Regions from separate parts of the Colwellia sp. MB3u-4 genome, predicted to be linked through region 1. Evidence: riboswitches for the same ligand, from Rfam matches in the RefSeq annotation. Region 1 holds a riboswitch; the other holds the start of a gene.
The links. A riboswitch is a leader RNA that binds a small molecule or an ion and turns the genes downstream of it on or off. The one in region 1 is predicted to bind cyclic di-GMP.
Positions count from the first base shown of each region.

Region 1 (9,606 bases):
TATTTACCTGAACATTGAGTTTAAACTCAACACCCGCCATTTTAGCCATGTCAGTAAGCTGCTGACAAAATTGGTAACAATCGCCCGTTTCATCATCGGGTAAATGCAGCCCAGCAACAAGCTTGTCTTTAACCAAAGCAAGGCTTGGTTCAGCTTTAACACACTCATCAACATTTAATAGATTAAATCGTACATCACTCTCTGCTAATAACTTCATATCTTTTTGCACCGCCTCAACCTGTGCATGGTGACGAAAAACTTGTAGCGTTCCTCGCTGACGACCTTGATATTTTATGGCATGATTTTTAGCTAAATCTGACAAGCATTCTCGACTGTAATTCGCCACGCGCAACATACGGTTTTTATTAATCTGGTAGTGACTCTCATTACAATTTTTTAGCATATTCATCATCCAAAGATAAAACATCGGTGAAGCACTTGGCTTTACAATAAGTGGCGAATGTTTTTGGGTTAACCATTTCAACGCTTTTAGCGGAATACCAGGGGCAGCCCAAGGAGATGAATAACCATAAGATAACTGGCCTGCATTAGCGAAACTGGTTTCTTCAGCACTTAGGCTCTGGCGATCAACAACCGTTACCTGATGCCCTGCTTGAGCCAAATACCATGCGGAGGTTAGCCCGACTACGCCAGCGCCTAAAACGATAACTTTCATACTCATCACTTAAATATTGTTAAATCATAAAATAGTTAACTACTATGTGAAAAATACCTATCTTCTACAATCGATATTAATTAACATCTGTGTTTAGTAATTCTAAAGGCTATGAGTATTGATGAAATTAAAAGGTAACATAGCATCGGGTTTAGTGACCTTTGAGGTAGCGGCCGAATTAGGCAGTTTTACTCAGGCTGCCATTTATTTAAATATTACAACAGGTGCGATAAGTCAGCAGATAAACTTGCTAGAAGAACAACTTTCAATAATCCTGTTTGAAAGGCACTCGCGAGGCGTTCGATTAACTCAAGCAGGCCAACAATTATATAAAGTAGTAAAAAGCAGTCTTGAAGATATAAGCGAGGTAATTGCAGCGTTACATCAAGAAGAAAATTTCGATGGCGAGGTAAGATTAAAATTAACGCCTTCTTTTGCATACAAATGGTTAGTGCCTCGTCTTGAGAAATTCTACAATCGTTATCCGAATATTAGCATTCAAACATTTGCTGAAGGTGCGCTAGTTGACCATCAAAGCAATAACTTTGACTTAGCCATCGATTACAGCCAATCTGCTAATTTTCAGCAAAAAAGTGACTTGTTTTTATCTGAACAATTGCTTCCTGTGATGAGTCCTGAATATTTTAAAGCCTTTAAATGGCAAGATACCTCTGTAGAAAACCAACAAACTATTTGGCAGTCGGTCACCCTATTACATGATGCTCAGCCATGGCATGGCGCAACCAAAAATACCGAATGGCAATATTGGTTCAATCACATGGGCATTACAGCAGACAGTCTTCAGGGGCATTATTTTAATCGAACTGATATGGCTATGGCTGCAGCCGAAGCAGGATTAGGGATAGCTATGGCTCGATATGCCTTAGTTGAAGAAGATTTTAAACAAGGAAAACTGGTTTCGCCATTTAATCCCATAGAAGCAAATGCGGGTTATTACCTGATCCAACACCATTCTTCTTCAGCCATTAACTGCTTTAAGCAATGGTTATTAGATGAAAAACAAAATTTTATTAACTAACCAAAGTTCAGGTTAACTAAAACGGTAGCCAAAAATAATAGCTCTTCCATTGCTCAACTAGGTCATACGGTGTTAAGACAAAGAGCGGTTTAGCTTGATAATATACTGGCCGATGAATGCCAGCAATGAATCAATCAAATGATGTTAGCGGTGTCCGAAGCGGGTGGTGTAAGTATTGCCGCACCACAGAGACTGATGCTGACCCGAGAAGTGAATGCGCGGAAGTTTTATACGACCACGCGGATATATTTTTACTTTTCATAGTAATACATGCCCATCGTAGGTAAATTTACGGTCATATTAGATGACGTTAAAACTACTATTGTATGTGTGTTCTGGCTAGAAGATAGTGCGATAAGTGTAAGGCTATTTTTAAAAAAATATAATTATAACATTAGTTTAGAGTGAGCCTGGGTTGGATGAAGTCAATGAAAGCCGAGATTCGTCTAGCAACCGAAGAAGACTTATAAAAAACGGCATTGATCTGCTCGCGATCCGTATTGGTGAGTTTTCCTTGCTCTAAAACAGCAATAAGTCTACCTGCTGCAATATCTTCATTGATCATAAAGCCGGATAAGCAGGCAACGCCATTTCCAGCAAGTGTTAGTTGACGCACGGTTTCACCGCTGCTGGCGGTCAAATTCGGTTCAATATAGTCAATCCCGGCTAATGGCCAGCGGTTTAATACTTTTGAACCCGTAAAACCAATCAGGTCATGGCAAGATAAGTCGCTGACTTTTTTTGGCACACCTCTTTTAGCGAGATACTCAGGGGAAGCCACCATATACAGCAGACTTTTTCCTAACGGGCGGGCGTGTAAAGTGGAATCGTTTAATTTACCGATGCGAATCGCTAGATCGGTTCTTTTCTCCAATAAATCCACAAAACCTTCATTAGAGGTGAGCTCGAGTTGAATGTCAGGGAACGCTTTTTTAAACGATTGGATAAGTGGAACAAGTTGATGAAATACAAAAGGGCTTGCCGCATCAATGCGCAACCTGCCTGCAGGTAATTCTCCACGAGAAATAAGCTGCTCTTCGGCCTGACGAATATGTAACAGTCCCACACGGACAGACTCAACAAACTGCCGCCCTTCATCAGTCAGCTCGATCCGCCTTGTAGTGCGGTTTAAAATGGTGACACCTAGCTGTTTTTCAACTTTGCTCACCGCGCGGGACACTCTAGCGACCTGAATATCTAAGCTATCAGCTGCAGAAGAAAAGCCGCCACTGTCGATTACCGTAAGTAGGATTTCTAAATCATCGGAACGAGTCAGCACGTTTTTTCTCTTCAATCTCAAAGTTTATTTTTGCAATATTAACAAAAGTAATTTGTTAATAACACGGTTTTTCACGACTTAAAAATCAACAATAATGCGCACATCAAACGAAAACACATATTGTGTTCCAATATTAAAGCAGAAAAAGAGAGAAAAATAATGCCGTTAGCATTACTCGCATTGGCGCTCAGCGCCTTTGCCATCGGAACGACCGAATTTGTCATTGTAGGGTTAATCCCCACCATGGCACAGGATTTAAGTGTATCACTGCCTTCCGCGGGGCTGTTGGTTAGCCTGTACGCAGTGGGTGTTGCCATTGGTGCACCTGTTTTAACCGCGCTGACAGGGAACTGGAACCGCAAGCATGTATTGCTTTGTGTAATGGCGCTTTTTGTCGCGGGTAACTTACTGGCGTGGCAAGCTCCCGGATATGAAACACTGATTGCCGCTCGTATATTAACGGGTTTGGCGCATGGTGTGTTCTTTTCAATAGGCACGACTATTGCGACAGGTTTAGTCTCAAAAGACAAGGCGGCGAGTGCGATTGCCATCATGTTTACGGGCTTAACCGTCGCACTGGTGACGGGCGTTCCGCTGGGGACCTATATTGGCCAAACGTTCGGCTGGCAGGCAACCTTTTTAGCGGTGGCACTACTCGGTTTAATTGCACTTATCGGCAGCGCGCTGTTAGTGCCAAATAACTTAAAGCAGGCAGCAGCGACTAAAATTTCCGCGCAATTGAAAGTACTATCGGAGCCTCGTTTACTCTTGGTATACGCAATCACAGCGATTGGTTACGGCGGATCCTTCATTGCCTTTACCTACTTAGCACCTATTCTGGAACAGATTTCTGGTTTTGATTCAAGCGCTATCGGTCTGATTATGTTGGTCTATGGAGTATCGGTTGCTGTAGGTAATATCTGGGGCGGAAAAATGGCGGATAAAATGGGGCCAATTAAAGCGCTAAGCATTATTTTTACAGGCCTTGCTACTGTGCTACTGGTGTTCAACTTCACTGCGGTGAATCCTATTGCAGCGGTAGCCACTATTTTAGTTTGGGGCGCATTTGCCTTCGGTAATGTCCCTGGCCTGCAAGTTTACGTCGTAAAACTGGCTGAAAAACATACACCTGATGCAGTTGATGTTGCATCTGGCCTTAACATTGCCGCATTTAACGTGGGTATTGCACTGGGTGCTTGGGGAGGCGGTTTAATCGTCGAACAAGCAGGACTAATGAACACACCTTGGATTGGCGCGATTGTGGTGTTATTTGCGCTAGTGTTAACACGCTTTAGCGGCGCATTAGACAAGAAAGCGCAGAAGAAGGCATTGATGACGCGAACCGCTTAATTCTTAATAGAGTCTAACCACATCATCATTAGAAGCGATATTTATAAAAATACCGCTTCTTTTTTTTCGCATTTTTTATACTTTAATGGATAGATAGATAGTAATGGCAACTGTTTTTATTACCGGTGCAAACCGTGGATTAAGTCTTGAATTCGTAAAGCAATATGCATAGCGAGTGCCACCCTAAGGGGTAGACACAGAGATGTGTCTAATGAACATCCATTGGTGATCCAAAAGATACTCAGTCACCTGAAGGCAAAAAATGTCGAAGTCGTTGAATTATTAGCCTTGAATTATTGGCCTCATATAGCCCCCACAAAGTAGATCGCCTCCTCAGATAAGTCTGTTTGAATAAAAGCCGTTCATCATCATAAACAATATTCAGCGCTGGTTTTAACAACAGCAGAAAGTGCTTTTTTTGAATTATTAATTACGTGAGGGCGGTTAAATAACAGACGAAAAAAGCCAGGTTTCACTCCCTTAAAAACATAAAATAGATGTCAAGATGGAAAATATGAGGCATGATGTTATTTGATTTTATGAAAAATAATGTTTTATTTTATCTATACAAAATCCTGCCCACGCCCACCAAAAGCACTATTTACATTGGACTTGATTCGGGTGTTTTTTCTTCACCTATCAACACGATGAAAAATGTGGAGTTTACTAAATGTCTGATATGCGTACCTGTGAACGTTGTTCTGATTCATATTTTTATAATTATTATAGCGACAACTCTGGCATGCTTTGGAAGTACTGCCATAGTTGTCGCCGCAGCCTTTTGGATCAGGAAGACCGACAAAATCAATCTAGGTTGAATGCGCAATTCAGGTACGCATATGGCTGGGGCTACAATATAGATTTTGAGGTCGCTACATACCGCTATGTCCTGAATGAAGATGGTAGCCTGACATATAGCTGCAAGCCAGATTATGGCTATGATTCTCGAATACGCGACCTTATCATTCAAGGCTTTTTAGCTAGGTTGAAAGACGTAGGGATTATCGGCGCAACAAGCCAATATATGCTTGATATGGCCTATAATGCCGGTGCGGATGGGAACTGTCATGATAGTTTCAGTATCCGACATGAAAGCAAAGAATTTGTTTTCTTCTTTACCGCCTACCCAAAAGTACACTTTGTCTTTAACGATGCTGGAGACGTTATTTCTATGATTTATCCGCCATTTCAAGATGCAGATATGAAAGCAGCATATGGCAGAGGATGCGCGGACTATATCAAATTAAATGCAGAAGCATGTCATGCACTTGCTGAGCAGCATCAAAAAGAGGCTCTTTTAGCTAAGACGGCTGAAAAAATACGTGAGCAATATTGGGTTCATGAAGATGCTATAAAGTATTTCACTCGATTAAAATATGTCATTTACGTACCTTGGACCGCCATTTACTTCATGGCGTTAGCAGGGGTGGTATCCACCTTATCATATGACGTTTCACAGGGCTGGTGGCCTGAAGCATGGCGAGCAATTCAAAAGATATTTTTCTTCATCATTACTTATTTCGCAATGACTATGCCTTCAAATATCATTAACAGCTGGATTAAAGACGCAAACAATGACCTGACCTTAAAAAAACAAGAAGCGCTACTGGCTATTAATGCGGAAGGTAAATATGTGGATTTTGATCATCTTGACGAACTATTTCCAATGCCATTGGACGAAGAGATTAATGCAAAAAAAGAAAATAAAACACTCGTTTTGGTACGTGATATCGCTATCATATTTGGCGGACTAGAAATTGCAGTTTATATTTACGATGAGTATGTTTCTCCGTTTGTTTTTTAGTCGCTGCTTAAATAATATTTATAAAAATGGCAATTCAACCACTATTAATGGCTAAGTGTTAAAGGTGAGGTTAAGCGCATGATGGATAATTCGTTTTATTTACGCTGATAAAATAACTAAGAATAATCAACAGTCGATTTTTATCTACTTTTAGCACATGGTGGATTTAAAAGTAATGAGCGGTAAATTTACCGGCCATTACGTTAACATAAGGTGAATTATTCTTGTCCGGTATACCAATACTTAACAATATCCTCTGCCGGTTTACCGCGGATAGATTGAGAGGTGTTAGGGAAACCTTCAAAATTGGGAGTTAACGTGGGTGAAAGCCAATAGCCGGTATGAATATCGACGCTGTTAATCATAAAGGTATCTTGCTCTTCAATCGCTTGCATAATGCCTTCTATACCCACTGATTGCACAGAAAAGTCAGTGACAAAACTTTTTTGAATACAACTGACTTCAGTCCCGTCTTCTAAACTTCCTGGGGTACAGAAACCATCTTCTTTCCAGCCATTGAGAAAAAAGTCTTCACGACTTTGTACTTGAATAATAAGTGTTACTGGTAATTCTATATTTGACGTACCGTGCCAGCATGGTTGGTTAATATCACCACAATATATTTGCATATGCTGATTGGTCAGTGACTCAAAGGTTTTCTGCTTAATCAGTTCCGTTGTTAGCTTAGCATCTTCTTCGGCGTTAAATTGATTTCCGCAGCACTGTAACGCATTGATTAAAATACTATCTACTCTGGAAAATATTCGTTGATCATTAATTACAGTCCCTATTTGCCCCCAAGTAATATCGCCGTCAAAATTGGCTCTGATATCATCGATAATTTCGGCAAATCGCTCAATATAATATTCTTTTAATTCGTCGGTATGCAAGGTGAGCCACATCGCGTTCCAGTCAGCAGAAATACCTTTTATAGCTATTTTTTGGGCATGTTTTGCCTGAATAATCATATTGTTTTGATGGGCATCTAATATGATTTTAAGCTTGTCCAACGTGAGTTTCTCACCTTGCTCAACAATAATATCGCCATCGACATTGTTTTGAGTAAACTGCCAAGAAAAATAAATATCGATGTTGAGCAAACGTGCTTGCTCGACAATATATTCTATATATTTTTTAGGCGTATGATAATTAGCTTCGGCGACTACCCATGGTTCTTGGCTATCGTTCCACTGACCATAATTGTAAACCCAAACCCTTTGTGCACCAGAAGCATTCATTGCTTGTAATGCTTCAAGATACATTAATTTTACATATTCATCTCTGGAACAATTATCCCGTTGAGACTGGGATAGGCCATCATAAATCCAACTAGGGGAGTAGTCTTTAAAACTAATACCTCTGACTATATGGCTAGAAAGTTTACCTCTGGGGGAGAGGGTTTCAAATTTACCCTTATATGATTCAGGGTAGTCAGCAGAATGAGGATTGACGCATGAAGCCGTTACAGGTGACGTGGCTACAGGAGGCGTTGTTACTGGTGGTGGATTTGAGACGGTATCGCTACTATCACCTCCGCCACAGGCACTTAGGAGAAAAATAACAACGAATTGAATAAAATACTTGTTTGAGAAAAACATCCACAACCTCTAATAAATGATGTAATTAATAAATCACAGTAAAGGTTGTAAAAATATCCATATAAATTGCAACCCCACGACCCTATGCAATGCACTTAGGCTGGTAGCTTTGCGTCTATTAATTTTCATTAATAGTTGCCAGTTATTTCACGAGTCTACTGTAAGGTAAGATAAAATCAAGGTAATTTATACTCGTCATTAAAAGTAGTAGCTCTAGCGATTATAGAAATAAAAATTATGAAATAGATTATTATTTCTGGTTCAACTTCACAAACGAGGTTGAGCGGATGATTGATCATGTTGATATGTTAGTAGCCAGTAAAATGACAACGAAGCAATAAATGCCGTCAAAATAAACCATAGATAGGCATTCCGTATAGCTTTACCTGAGTTAAACGTATAAGTCTGTCAATATTTAGGAAACTTGTTACAATGCTATTTTTGATTTTAGGTGGTCTATGAATAACAGTAATGAGCCTCTACACGGCGTTAAACTCGAACAGATTCTAACCGAGTTGGAGAAGGAAGTTGGTTGGGATAAGATGGGGGAATTACTCAATATTCGTTGTTTCACTAATAAACCACGTCTTAAATCAAGTTTAAAATTTCTTCGTACAACCCCTTGGGCACGTAGTAGAGTTGAAATTTTATACCTAAAAACATTTTGTAGTAAGCATAAAGCAACGGGGAAAGTAATCAGGGGGATACTCTCTCAGAAAACAGCCGTATCAGAAACGACTTCCACCAAGCCCGCTCCCTTTGTTTGGCCAACATAGGACAATTAATAGACGTGATTTAAAGGATTCGACTATCACTGTTTACAGCGCTAATAAGCAAAGCAGTAACGAGATAATCTACCTTTATTTTGTCAGCGCGACTAAAGAGGTCCTATTCAGTATGTTGTTTTTGCGACAGTCCCGAAATATCAGGGATTGTCTGCCATCGCCAATAAGCCTGCGAGGTTAGGTCTTTGATTTATGACCATCGATATTTCCCTTAGCGTTTATGACTGACAAATTATCAGATTAGGATAAAAGTATATATCCTAATCTCGCATAAAAAACAAAGCATTAGAAAATTTATCGCTACGTTATCCCTACATTATAGCTGCTACCTTCCGCTTAACGCCCTGAGATCTTTAAAAAGCAATGCGCCACCATAAACCAAATAAACTCACATAACCTGTTGTGAAGTGAACGAGTTCACCTTGGTCAATCACCATTACTAATGGCGTAACTTGCACACCTAACGAGTTAGCTATGCGATTATTATCGTCGTTAATGACATTAAATTGATAACTTTCTATTTCCATATGTTTTTGTAGTGTCTTATTATCACCAGATTGCATGGCAATACTGTAAACAGGGTAATGCTGTGAAATAGTATCTATAGAAGGGCTAACAAAGGAACAAACTGGACACCAAGTCCCCCAAAAGTACACTAAGATGGGTTGTTCAAAACTTAGCTCCTTTAAATTAATGGTTTTATTATAGATTGTCTTTCCTTGTAGATCGGGCAGTGATTGTCGATCAATCCCCCAAGTTCGCCACGTATCTACAGCAAAACTCGTGATGAGAAAAACGATGACAATAAAAGAGATTTGTTTTAACCACGACTTCATTTATTGCCTCTCCTACAAGACTATTTTTTTAATTATTTTCACTTTTCGTTGAGAATAGTTTCCATTAAGACTAACTATTCTAATGTTTTCAATGCGAACTGAAAAGTCGTTAGCAATAAATAATTCTTAAGGCCAAATGGCAATTACTTGGAAGATTTGGTTTAACGGTACTTACGCCACAAAATTGACCTAATTTAGGTACAAAACCATCATAATAAATAGTCTGCTTCGCCGCTACA
Region 1 covers NZ_JACGVE010000077.1:3,502-13,107, forward strand. The annotation lists gene H4J61_RS08355 (D-amino acid dehydrogenase) at 1-676, opposite strand, end outside; gene H4J61_RS08360 (LysR substrate-binding domain-containing protein) at 798-1,715, shown strand; gene H4J61_RS08365 (LysR family transcriptional regulator) at 2,110-2,994, opposite strand; gene H4J61_RS08370 (MFS transporter) at 3,154-4,344, shown strand; gene H4J61_RS08375 (hypothetical protein) at 5,015-6,148, shown strand; gene H4J61_RS08380 (hypothetical protein) at 6,367-7,746, opposite strand; cyclic di-GMP riboswitch class I at 7,811-7,896, opposite strand; gene H4J61_RS08385 (VF530 family DNA-binding protein) at 8,205-8,522, shown strand; gene H4J61_RS08390 (protein disulfide oxidoreductase) at 8,885-9,367, opposite strand.

Region 2 (9,606 bases), 150 kb from region 1:
GCCTTTGAAAGCGAGATTAAACTTTTGTGGCAGATTCATTTTTTGTGAATATAGCGCCTGATCCGCACGAAGAAAAAAACTGGAAACATCGTCAGCTCTATTCATAAAAGCTAAGCCTAGGCTACTGGTTACATTATACTTTGTTAATAATATATCTTGCGACATTGTGTGGTAAATTCTTTGCTCGATGACGTTTAACGATGGTTTGGTAGCATCAGTGACGATAATCGCGAATTCATCACCACCAAAGCGGAAAACATAGTCAGTATCTCGAACACTTTGTCGTAATGCCTTGGCAAAATGTATTAAGACGTTATCGCCCATGGCGTGACCAAAGGAGTCGTTAACGGCTTTGAACTTGTTTAAATCACAATAAATTAAGCCAACTAGCGTCTGTCGGCGAGTGGCTTGGGCCATAGCGCGTTTAATTTGTTCGTCAAAACTACGTCGGTTGCCTAATTGGGTTAAGCTATCTTGCATCGCTAATTGCATTGCTTGGTGATATTGCACAGCATTATTTAAAGGGTTGATTAATAACTCATGCAGTTCAGTCAAGACTTTATCATTAGTCATACTGATGGGAATGTTAACTGCATAAGTAATTATGCCAAAAAATTGACCATTGATTTTTAACTCAAACTGACGTTCTGCTTTAGCCTGCCGACTGTCTTTGGCTGTCGCATTTATATCAGGGTGTTTAAAATAAACACCTGTAAAATCAAGGTACTTTGCCACTTCAACTGCAAAAATATTGATAAGTTCTTTTACATCTAACGTGGTTTGTAACTGCTTAAGCAAGGCTAAATTACGTTGGCTCTGTTGTTCACTTTGTTGAAATAATGTGAAGGCATTAAATTTAGAGTTAGGGTGATCAACAACATTAACTGTAGCCATAGTTTTCCTTGTAAATTTTGACGTTAAACTTTATTTTCATATCCGTAACTATTTTAAAGCAAAAATCATACCTACTATTTAAATTAACAAATTTTTTATGGATATTTTAATGAGGTTTTAATGGGAATTATCAATTTACGTCGTTTATAGCCATAGCTAGTTGATGCAATTGTAAAGCAAAAATAAAATTAAATATTAAGTTAAGTAACCGTTTTTAAGCGTTTTTTTATAAAAAAATAATAAAATACTTTAGACAAAACAGCCTGCACAAGGCTACACTTAGCAGGCAAATACGATGTAAACGCTTTCAATTTGTTCTATTTTGCGTTTTATAGCAGCCTCATTTGAATGTGCCGGTGAATATACCAATAATGCCATGGGTATTAATTATAATTTCAACCAGTGCAATTCTGCAACTTTCAGTTTCATCACCTTCGAAGGAATACATGTGACAGGTCACTTTGAATTACTCGCTATATTGTCCAGTGCCGTTTTAATTGTTTGGCTTTTTCGACGCTTGCAATTGCCAGCGATTTTGGCGTATTTAGTGGCAGGTGTGTTGGTGGGTGACCATGGCTTAGCTATCGCTCAAGAACATGTTAATTATGAACATTTTGCTGAACTCGGTATTGTATTTCTACTGTTCACCCTTGGGCTTGAATTTTCATTACCTAAATTAGTTTCTATGCGGCATCTGGTGGTTACTGTGGGTAGCTTACAAGTGATTATTTCACTGGTGTTATTTATGTTGGTGGCGATGTTTCTAGGGCAAAGCATTGATGCAGCAATAACCATAGGCGGTATATTAGCACTTTCTTCTACTGCTATTGTTATTCGCCAGTTAAGTGAAAGTGGTGGCATGAAGAAAAAGTCAGGGCAATTATCTGTGGCAGTGCTGCTGTTTCAAGATGTTGCCGTGGTGCCCTTGTTAATTATTATCCCTTTATTAGCCCAAGGCGGCGATTCTTCTTTTATTATGGCGCTATTATTTGCACTAGTTAAAGGGGTATTTGTTGTTTCACTATTATTATTCGCTGGTAAATGGATATTACCTAGATTATTCAATTTAGTTGCTCAAGTTAGAACTGATGAATTATTTGTATTAACCACATTACTGGTGACCTTAGTCGCATCAGCATTAACGCAGTGGTTTGGCCTTTCGATGGCGTTAGGAGCCTTTTTAGCGGGTATGATGTTAGGAGAGAGCCAATATAAACATCAGCTTGAAGCTGACATTAGACCCTATCGTGATATTTTACTGGGTTTGTTTTTTGTCACGGTTGGCATGAAGCTTAATATCAATGTTGTTTTTTCCTCTCCTTTGATCATTATTTCGTTGTTAGTCTGCTTTATGGCGATTAAAGTGTTGGTGATTGTTTTACTAGCAAAACGGGCTGGAGAGTCTTCTAAAGATGCTTGGGCTGCCGGTATTATGTTGGCGCAAATGGGTGAGTTTGGTTTTGTTTTAATTGCTTTAGCTAGCCAAGTTGAAGTGTTACCTGAAACCACAGCATCTATCTTACTGGGTACGGGTGTGCTAAGTATGGCAATAACGCCTTATATGATCAGTCATGCGCGCGGCTGGGCACTTTGGTTGAGCCGTGAAAAGCCACTGGACAGCCAAGTGTTAGAAGAATTACCTCAAAGTACCACACTCAGTGATCATGTTATTATTTGCGGCTTTGGTCGTATTGGACAAACCGTTAGCCGCTTCTTAAAACAAGAGTCGATCGACTTTGTCGCTATTGATATTGACCCCTTACGGACAAGCAAAGCAAGAGAAGCTGGCGAAAACGTGCTTTTTGGCTCTTCTAGGCAGGCTGAATTGTTGCATGCTGCACAGTTATCAAAAGCTAAGCTGGTTGTTATCGCCTTTGGTGAAGATAAACAATCACTTGATGTTATTCAAAAAGTACGTTCTTTATCCCCTAACGTGCCTATTTTAGTGCGTACCCGCAACGACGATCAGTTAGACGAATTACATGCGGCGGGTGCAAATGAAGTGGTTCCAGAGAGCCTAGAAGGCAGTTTAATGCTAGTGTCTCAAGTTTTGTCATTATCAGGCGTGCCTTTTTCTCGCATTGTTCGCCGTGTGCAAAAAGAGCGTAAGAACCACTACAATCATTTACATGGCTTCTTTCAAGGCGAACATACTGATATGAGCCCTGATAGTATTGACCGTATTGAATTTGCGCATGCGATTATATTAGCCGATGATTCTTTTGCTAATGGCCGTTCAATTGCTTCATTAAAACTAGGTGATCGCCGTGTTATTGTGGTCGCATTACGTCGCAATAACATTGAAAGCGAAGAGCCTGACGTTGACACGATATTACAATCACAAGATACCTTAATTGTGCGTGGCAAACCCAGACGGGTAGAGCGAGCTGAACGTTTTGTCCAAGAAGGGCATTAGCTTATTTGACGGTAGTATCAGTTGTTAAAGCAAAAAGCTTGTTTAAGGCTTTTTAATTAACATGGCTTAGATATCAAGAAATTGGCGAATTTTAGTTTCTTGCTCAAGTGCGTCATTAAAGCCGAGGTTTATTAACTCCTTACAATAGTTTTTTTCAAACAATAAGTAGCTGACTAAGCTAGATTCCGCGTCATTGCTAACCCCCATGCTGCGTAATAATAGTCGAATCGACAAAGGCAGTTTATCGTAATATTTCACCGCAATATTGTTAAAGTTATGACTAGGATTAAGCAGATAGGATTCAATGTTTTTTAAACCGGAAATGTTTTTTTTCTTTGCATCTGGAATTAGCGATAAGGTGTTGTTAACCCTCTCCATGCGTTCAATATCACTTTGCAGGGTATCTGAGAAAACAGAATCAAGTAAGTGACTTGCGATTGCCGCTGTTGTTGGTGGATGTGGGTTATTTTCAACCGCATGAAGCGGCTCTTTTGGTTGCTCGACACCAACAATAAATATTTTTTCTGCTCCTAAGTGGATGGCAGGACTTAACGGAGACAACTGGTGAACTGAACCATCGCCTAAATGATGGCGTTGTATTCTTTCTGACGGAAAAACTAACGGAATGGCCGCTGATGCCATTAAATGTTGGCTGTTTAATTGCGTAGGCTCGCCCCGTCGCTTTGCTCTAAACCAAGGCGAAATAGACGCTTCTGATTGAAAAAAACTAATCGAGTCACCGCTGGAATAACTTGATGCTGTCACCGATACTGCGGAGAGATAACCGCGTCTAATATTGGTATCTATTCGGCTAAAATCTACTACGGTTTCAAGCAGTTGTCTAAGCGGCGCGTTGTTTAATAAGCTTCGGGCACTTTTATTGGCATAATCTGCCTGAAAGTTACCTAAAACCCCACCGATTAAGTGACTAAACACACGTAGGGGATCGGTATGATAAATTCTTTCAGGATCGAGATTTTTCCAGATCCACTCCAACTTCTTGACCGCCAATTGAAAACAGGAGGCATAACAAGCTAATGCGGTTGAGTTGATAGCACCTGCTGACGTACCACAAATAATTGGAAAAGGCACACCATGATTGCGTGGCATAAATTTAGCTATCGCAGACAAAACACCGACCTGATAGGCGGCACGTGCGCCTCCACCGGTTAATACTAAAGCGTTATTACTGTTGATGTAGCTACGTTTATTCGTCATTAATTAAACCGATGTTATTAAAGTCGAGCGTGATTTTAATCAGTTTTCTATAGGGTGGCTAGTTGAAATGAATAATATTTGTTTGCCAGTGCAGGTTAATAGAAAAAAGGCCAGCAAATGCTAGCCTTTTAATGACACAAGAATTATTGACTAGTAAAACATTTAACTGATAGCCATTGAACTTGTAGTCATTGAAATAAAAAATTTTTCATGTACTTAATTCAATGGTTATCAGTTTGAGTTAAACGTCTACAGGAAAATAAACCACTAACCACCAACACGTTCGTTTGCAGCGTCGATTAATGGTTGCGACCCATGTTGAATAAGGGGTAGATTTTCAGAAACAACGTCTCTTGGTAATTTTCCAATCATCAAAGAGCCTATCTCAACTGAACCCCTGGTAGCAGCAAATTCTAACAAGTTTTGACCATTACACTTAATATCTGAAAAAATATCACGAATTCTTAATCTATTCGCCTTTAAGAATGAACGCATACGTCTTTTGTCGTCTGCAGCAACATACTCACATATACTTAGTGCAATGTCAGCAGCTTGCGCTTTTGGCGTTGATACAATAGACGTCATTGTTAAAGCAGTAATGGTAGTAACTAGTAATAATTTTTTCACTTTAATAACCTTTTATAATACAAATAGAGTTAATAAAAGAAAAAACCACAGGATGTACCTAATAACACGGTGACTCCGCTGTCATAGATAAAGATAGTACTATCCTTAGACCGGTGGTTTTGCGTAACACGTTTTCGCGTGTTTTGCCTTTTCTTTGTTAGTGTAATTATCACTAAAGTCGTAGTTAATTGCAACCCAAGGGTTACAACTTATTGGTATTTAACACCTAGTTGACTTAATTATTTTACAAATGGCGATTTTATAAGCTTTACCTATAACGTTATTGATTTTGAAGATGTTTTTATAAGAATGTAGGGCGTTAATTCAAAGGTTCTAGGCGTTATCCACAGTAGCTATTGTGTGCAACTAATACCTTGCTTGACGGTTGATATTTAGGGGCGGTTTGGCAGTATGAAGTTGTATTACTAAGCCTGGTGAATTTTGTGGAGAGGGGAGCGAGTTAGAAGCATGGCGGTAATAGCAATCTCACTAATTTTCTGATTATTTACCAAGTTAAAACACCCCTCTACTGCGTTATTTACTTAATAATTAGAGCGACTAGTTATCAAACAAATGTCTTGTATTTCGCTTTTTGATCTTCGTATAGAGAAGACCAGTTAATTAATGCAACAGGTGAAATGCATTTTTAGCTTAAATCGTGATAACTAATTAAATATTAATATTTCTCATATATCAATATAAGCGATGACCATGATGGGACTTCGGCGAATTATAACGCCAAACTGAATACAAAAAGGGACCGCAGCCCCTTATTTTATATGTTTTTATTAATTATCAACTGCAGGTTATCACTTTATAATTGCATCTCAGGCACGTCGCCTTCAACAACAAGTTCACCTTCAGTTAGTGATATTATTTCTGCGACTGACACGCCAGGTGCACGCTCTAATAAGTAAAATTTACCATTTTTTATCTCAATAAAAGCCAGATCAGTTAACACCTTTTTAATGCAGCCTTTACCAGTTAACGGTAGTGTACAATTACTTAACAACTTAGATACACCATGTTTAGAGGCATGGGTCATGGTCACAATAATATTGTCTGCACCGGCGACTAAATCCATCGCACCGCCCATACCTTTAATTAACTTACCAGGGATCATGTAAGAGGCAATATTACCATTTACATCAACCTCAAAGGCGCCTAAAACGGTTAAATCAACGTGACCGCCTCTGATCATGGCAAATGATTCTGCTGAATCAAAAATTGATGCGCCTTTTGCCATTGTCACTGTTTGTTTACCCGCATTGATCAGATCGGCGTCAATTTCTGCTTCGGTGGGAAATTGTCCCATGCCTAGTAAGCCGTTTTCAGACTGCAGCATGACTTCGATCCCTTCGGGAATATAGTTTGCCACTAAGGTTGGAATACCTATACCTAAGTTAACGTAGTAACCGTCTTGTAATTCTTGTGCTACCCGCTGTGCTAGTTGTTCTCTTGTTAAAGCCATAAATTACTCCTTACTAACACTGATTATTCTGAGTCGCTACGAACAGTGCGCTGTTCAATGCGTTTTTCGAATGTACCTAAGATTAAGCGATTAACATAAATGCCTGGCGTATGAATGTGATCAGGGTCTAATTCGCCTGGCTCCACAATCTCTTCTACTTCTACTACGGTTATTTTGCCTGCGGTTGCCGCCATAGGATTGAAGTTACGCGCGGTTTTTCTAAACACTAAGTTGCCATAACGATCGGCTTTCCACGCTTTTACAATAGCAAAATCGCCTTTAATTGCCGGTTCTAAAATGTAATGCCGACCGTCAAATTCACGTTCTTCTTTGCCTTCGGCTACTGGTGTGCCATAGCCTGTCGCCGTAAAAAAAGCTGGAATACCAGCACCGCCAGCACGCATTTTTTCTGCTAAAGTGCCTTGTGGTGTCAATTCAACTTCGAGCTCACCGTTCATCATCTGACGTTCGAACTCAGCATTTTCACCAACATAAGAGGCGATAATTTTTTTGATTTGACGGTTAGGTAATAAAATACCGAGACCAAAATCGTCTACACCGCAGTTATTTGAAACTAGGGTTAAGCCTTTAGTACCTTTACGCTGAATTTCACGTATTAAATTTTCAGGAATACCACATAAACCAAAACCACCAGCAATTACGGTCATATTGTCTTCAAGACCGGCCATTGCTTCTTCATAGCTTGACACTACTTTGTCAAATCCTGCCATTATTTGCTCCTCAATATTAATGTTTAATTTATATTTTATTCGCTGATGTAGGTAATGCTCACGATCAACGCCAGGTAACTTTTTAGTTAACTTTTTAGTCTATATTTTAGATTATTTTGCACGATAGGCTATCGAGACTTTTGATAACGGCGCCTTGCTTAATTTGTCGCTAATAAACCATCCTGCAGCCAGTAATTTGTCAAAATCAATATTAGTTTTTATACCTAAGCCATTGAGCATATATAACACGTCTTCAGTGGCGACATTTCCCGATGCACCCTTAGCATATGGGCAACCACCAAGACCTGCAATAGCACTATCGACTACCTTTACGCCCATAGCAAGCGCCGCGTAAATGTTGGTCAAAGCCTGTCCATAGGTATCATGAAAGTGCACAGCCAACTTATCAATGGGGACTTTAGCACTAACAGCCTGTAACATTTTTTGGACACTGGCTGGCGTACCAACACCAATGGTGTCGCCAAGTGATATTTCGTAACAGCCCATTTTATATAACTTTTCTGCAACTTCTGCTACTTTTTCTGCTGCAATATCACCATCGTAAGGACAGCCAACGACACAAGACACATAGCCACGCACACGAATGTTGGCGGCTTTTGCAGCTTGCATAATGGATTCAAAACGTTGCAAACTTTCATCAATCGAGCAATTAATATTTTTCTGACTAAAGGCTTCTGATGCTGCGCCAAAAATAGCGACTTCATTAGCATTCACCGCCATTGCTGCTTCAAAGCCTTTCATATTTGGCGTTAATGCGGCGTAGGTAACACCGCTTTTGCGCTTAATACCTTTGAAAACATCACTAGAAGTGGCCATTTGTGGCACCCATTTAGGCGAGACAAAACTGCCGCTTTCAATGTAGCTGACACCGGCGTCGGCTAACTTTTCAATTAACGCTATTTTATCTTCTGCGCTAATCTGTAGCTTTTCATTTTGTAGACCATCACGTGGACCCACTTCAACTATTTTTACTGAGTTTGGCAATGAAAAGTGAGCAATATCGGTCATTATGCCTCCTCTGCGGTAAAGGCGATTAATTCAGCGCCACCGTCAACCATATCACCATTTTTATAATAAAGAGTATCTACAATACCATTGCTTGGTGCACGAATGGTATGCTCCATCTTCATCGCCTCCATAATCATCAAGGGTTGATTGGCAATCACGTTATCACCGGCTTTTATTAACACTGACACCATAGTGCCGTTCATGGGGGCAAGTAAACCACCATGGTTATCATCAGCACTATTATCGCCACAGTCAGGCAATATATGGATAAAATTAAACACACCATTTTGATGGAACAGGCTAATTTGGTTAGCATTTTTTGCAATCGTTGCATGACTGCGGTAGCCGTCAATACTAGCGTATAAAGTCTCGTTTTCAATACGACCTTGACAATCAACGGTTTGGCCATCAACCGAGATTAAGTAATAACTACCACTACCTTGACGCTTTTGCTCGACTATAATCGGGTATTCCTTGCCATTATGAGCCAATACCATGTGATGAATATTCGCTTCATTTAAGCGCCAAGCATTCGTCATATTCCAAGGTGAGAACGGGTCGTTGGTTTTTGCGGCCTTTGCTTGTGCTTGCTGTGCTTGTGACAACACTAAATAAAGCGCCGCCATCGGCAGTTCGCCAGCAAGGGATTGCTCGTTGTCATGAAATATTATGGCTTGGTTTTTTTCAATAAAACTGGTGTCGATATCCGCGTTAACAAATGGCGCACAAGTGGCTAAATTATAAAGAAAATCGATATTGGTTGTCACACCACTAATACGATACTCCGACAAGGCTTTCGCTAGACGTTGTAAGGCTTTTTCACGGCTTTCATCCCAAACAATTAACTTTGCAATCATAGGATCGTAAAACACGCTCACTTCATCACCTTGACGTACACCGGTATCAACACGAACAAACTCACTTTCAACAGGGGGTTGTAAAAAGTCTAACGTGCCAGTGGCAGGTAAAAAGTCATTGTCGGGATCTTCAGCGTAAATACGGGCTTCAAAAGCATGGCCGTTAATTTTCAGTTCGTGTTGAGCTTTAGGTAATACTTCACCTGCCGCAACACGTAATTGCCACTCTACTAGATCTTGACCAGTAATTAATTCAGTCACCGGATGCTCTACTTGTAAGCGAGTATTCATTTCCATAAAGTAAAATGAACCATCAACATCAAGTAAAAATTCAACCGTACCGGCACCTTGATAACCAATAGC
Region 2 covers NZ_JACGVE010000077.1:153,151-162,756, forward strand. The annotation lists gene H4J61_RS08925 (GGDEF domain-containing protein) at 1-894, opposite strand, end outside; gene H4J61_RS08930 (cation:proton antiporter) at 1,343-3,310, shown strand; gene H4J61_RS08935 (patatin-like phospholipase family protein) at 3,377-4,528, opposite strand; gene H4J61_RS08940 (DUF3718 domain-containing protein) at 4,796-5,113, opposite strand; cyclic di-GMP riboswitch class I at 5,221-5,313, opposite strand; gene H4J61_RS08945 (3-oxoacid CoA-transferase subunit B) at 5,970-6,626, opposite strand; gene H4J61_RS08950 (CoA transferase subunit A) at 6,650-7,357, opposite strand; gene H4J61_RS08955 (hydroxymethylglutaryl-CoA lyase) at 7,469-8,386, opposite strand; gene H4J61_RS08960 (acetyl/propionyl/methylcrotonyl-CoA carboxylase subunit alpha) at 8,386-9,606, opposite strand, start outside.
Region 2: another riboswitch for cyclic di-GMP. It lies ahead of H4J61_RS08940 (DUF3718 domain-containing protein); the one in region 1 lies ahead of H4J61_RS08380 (hypothetical protein).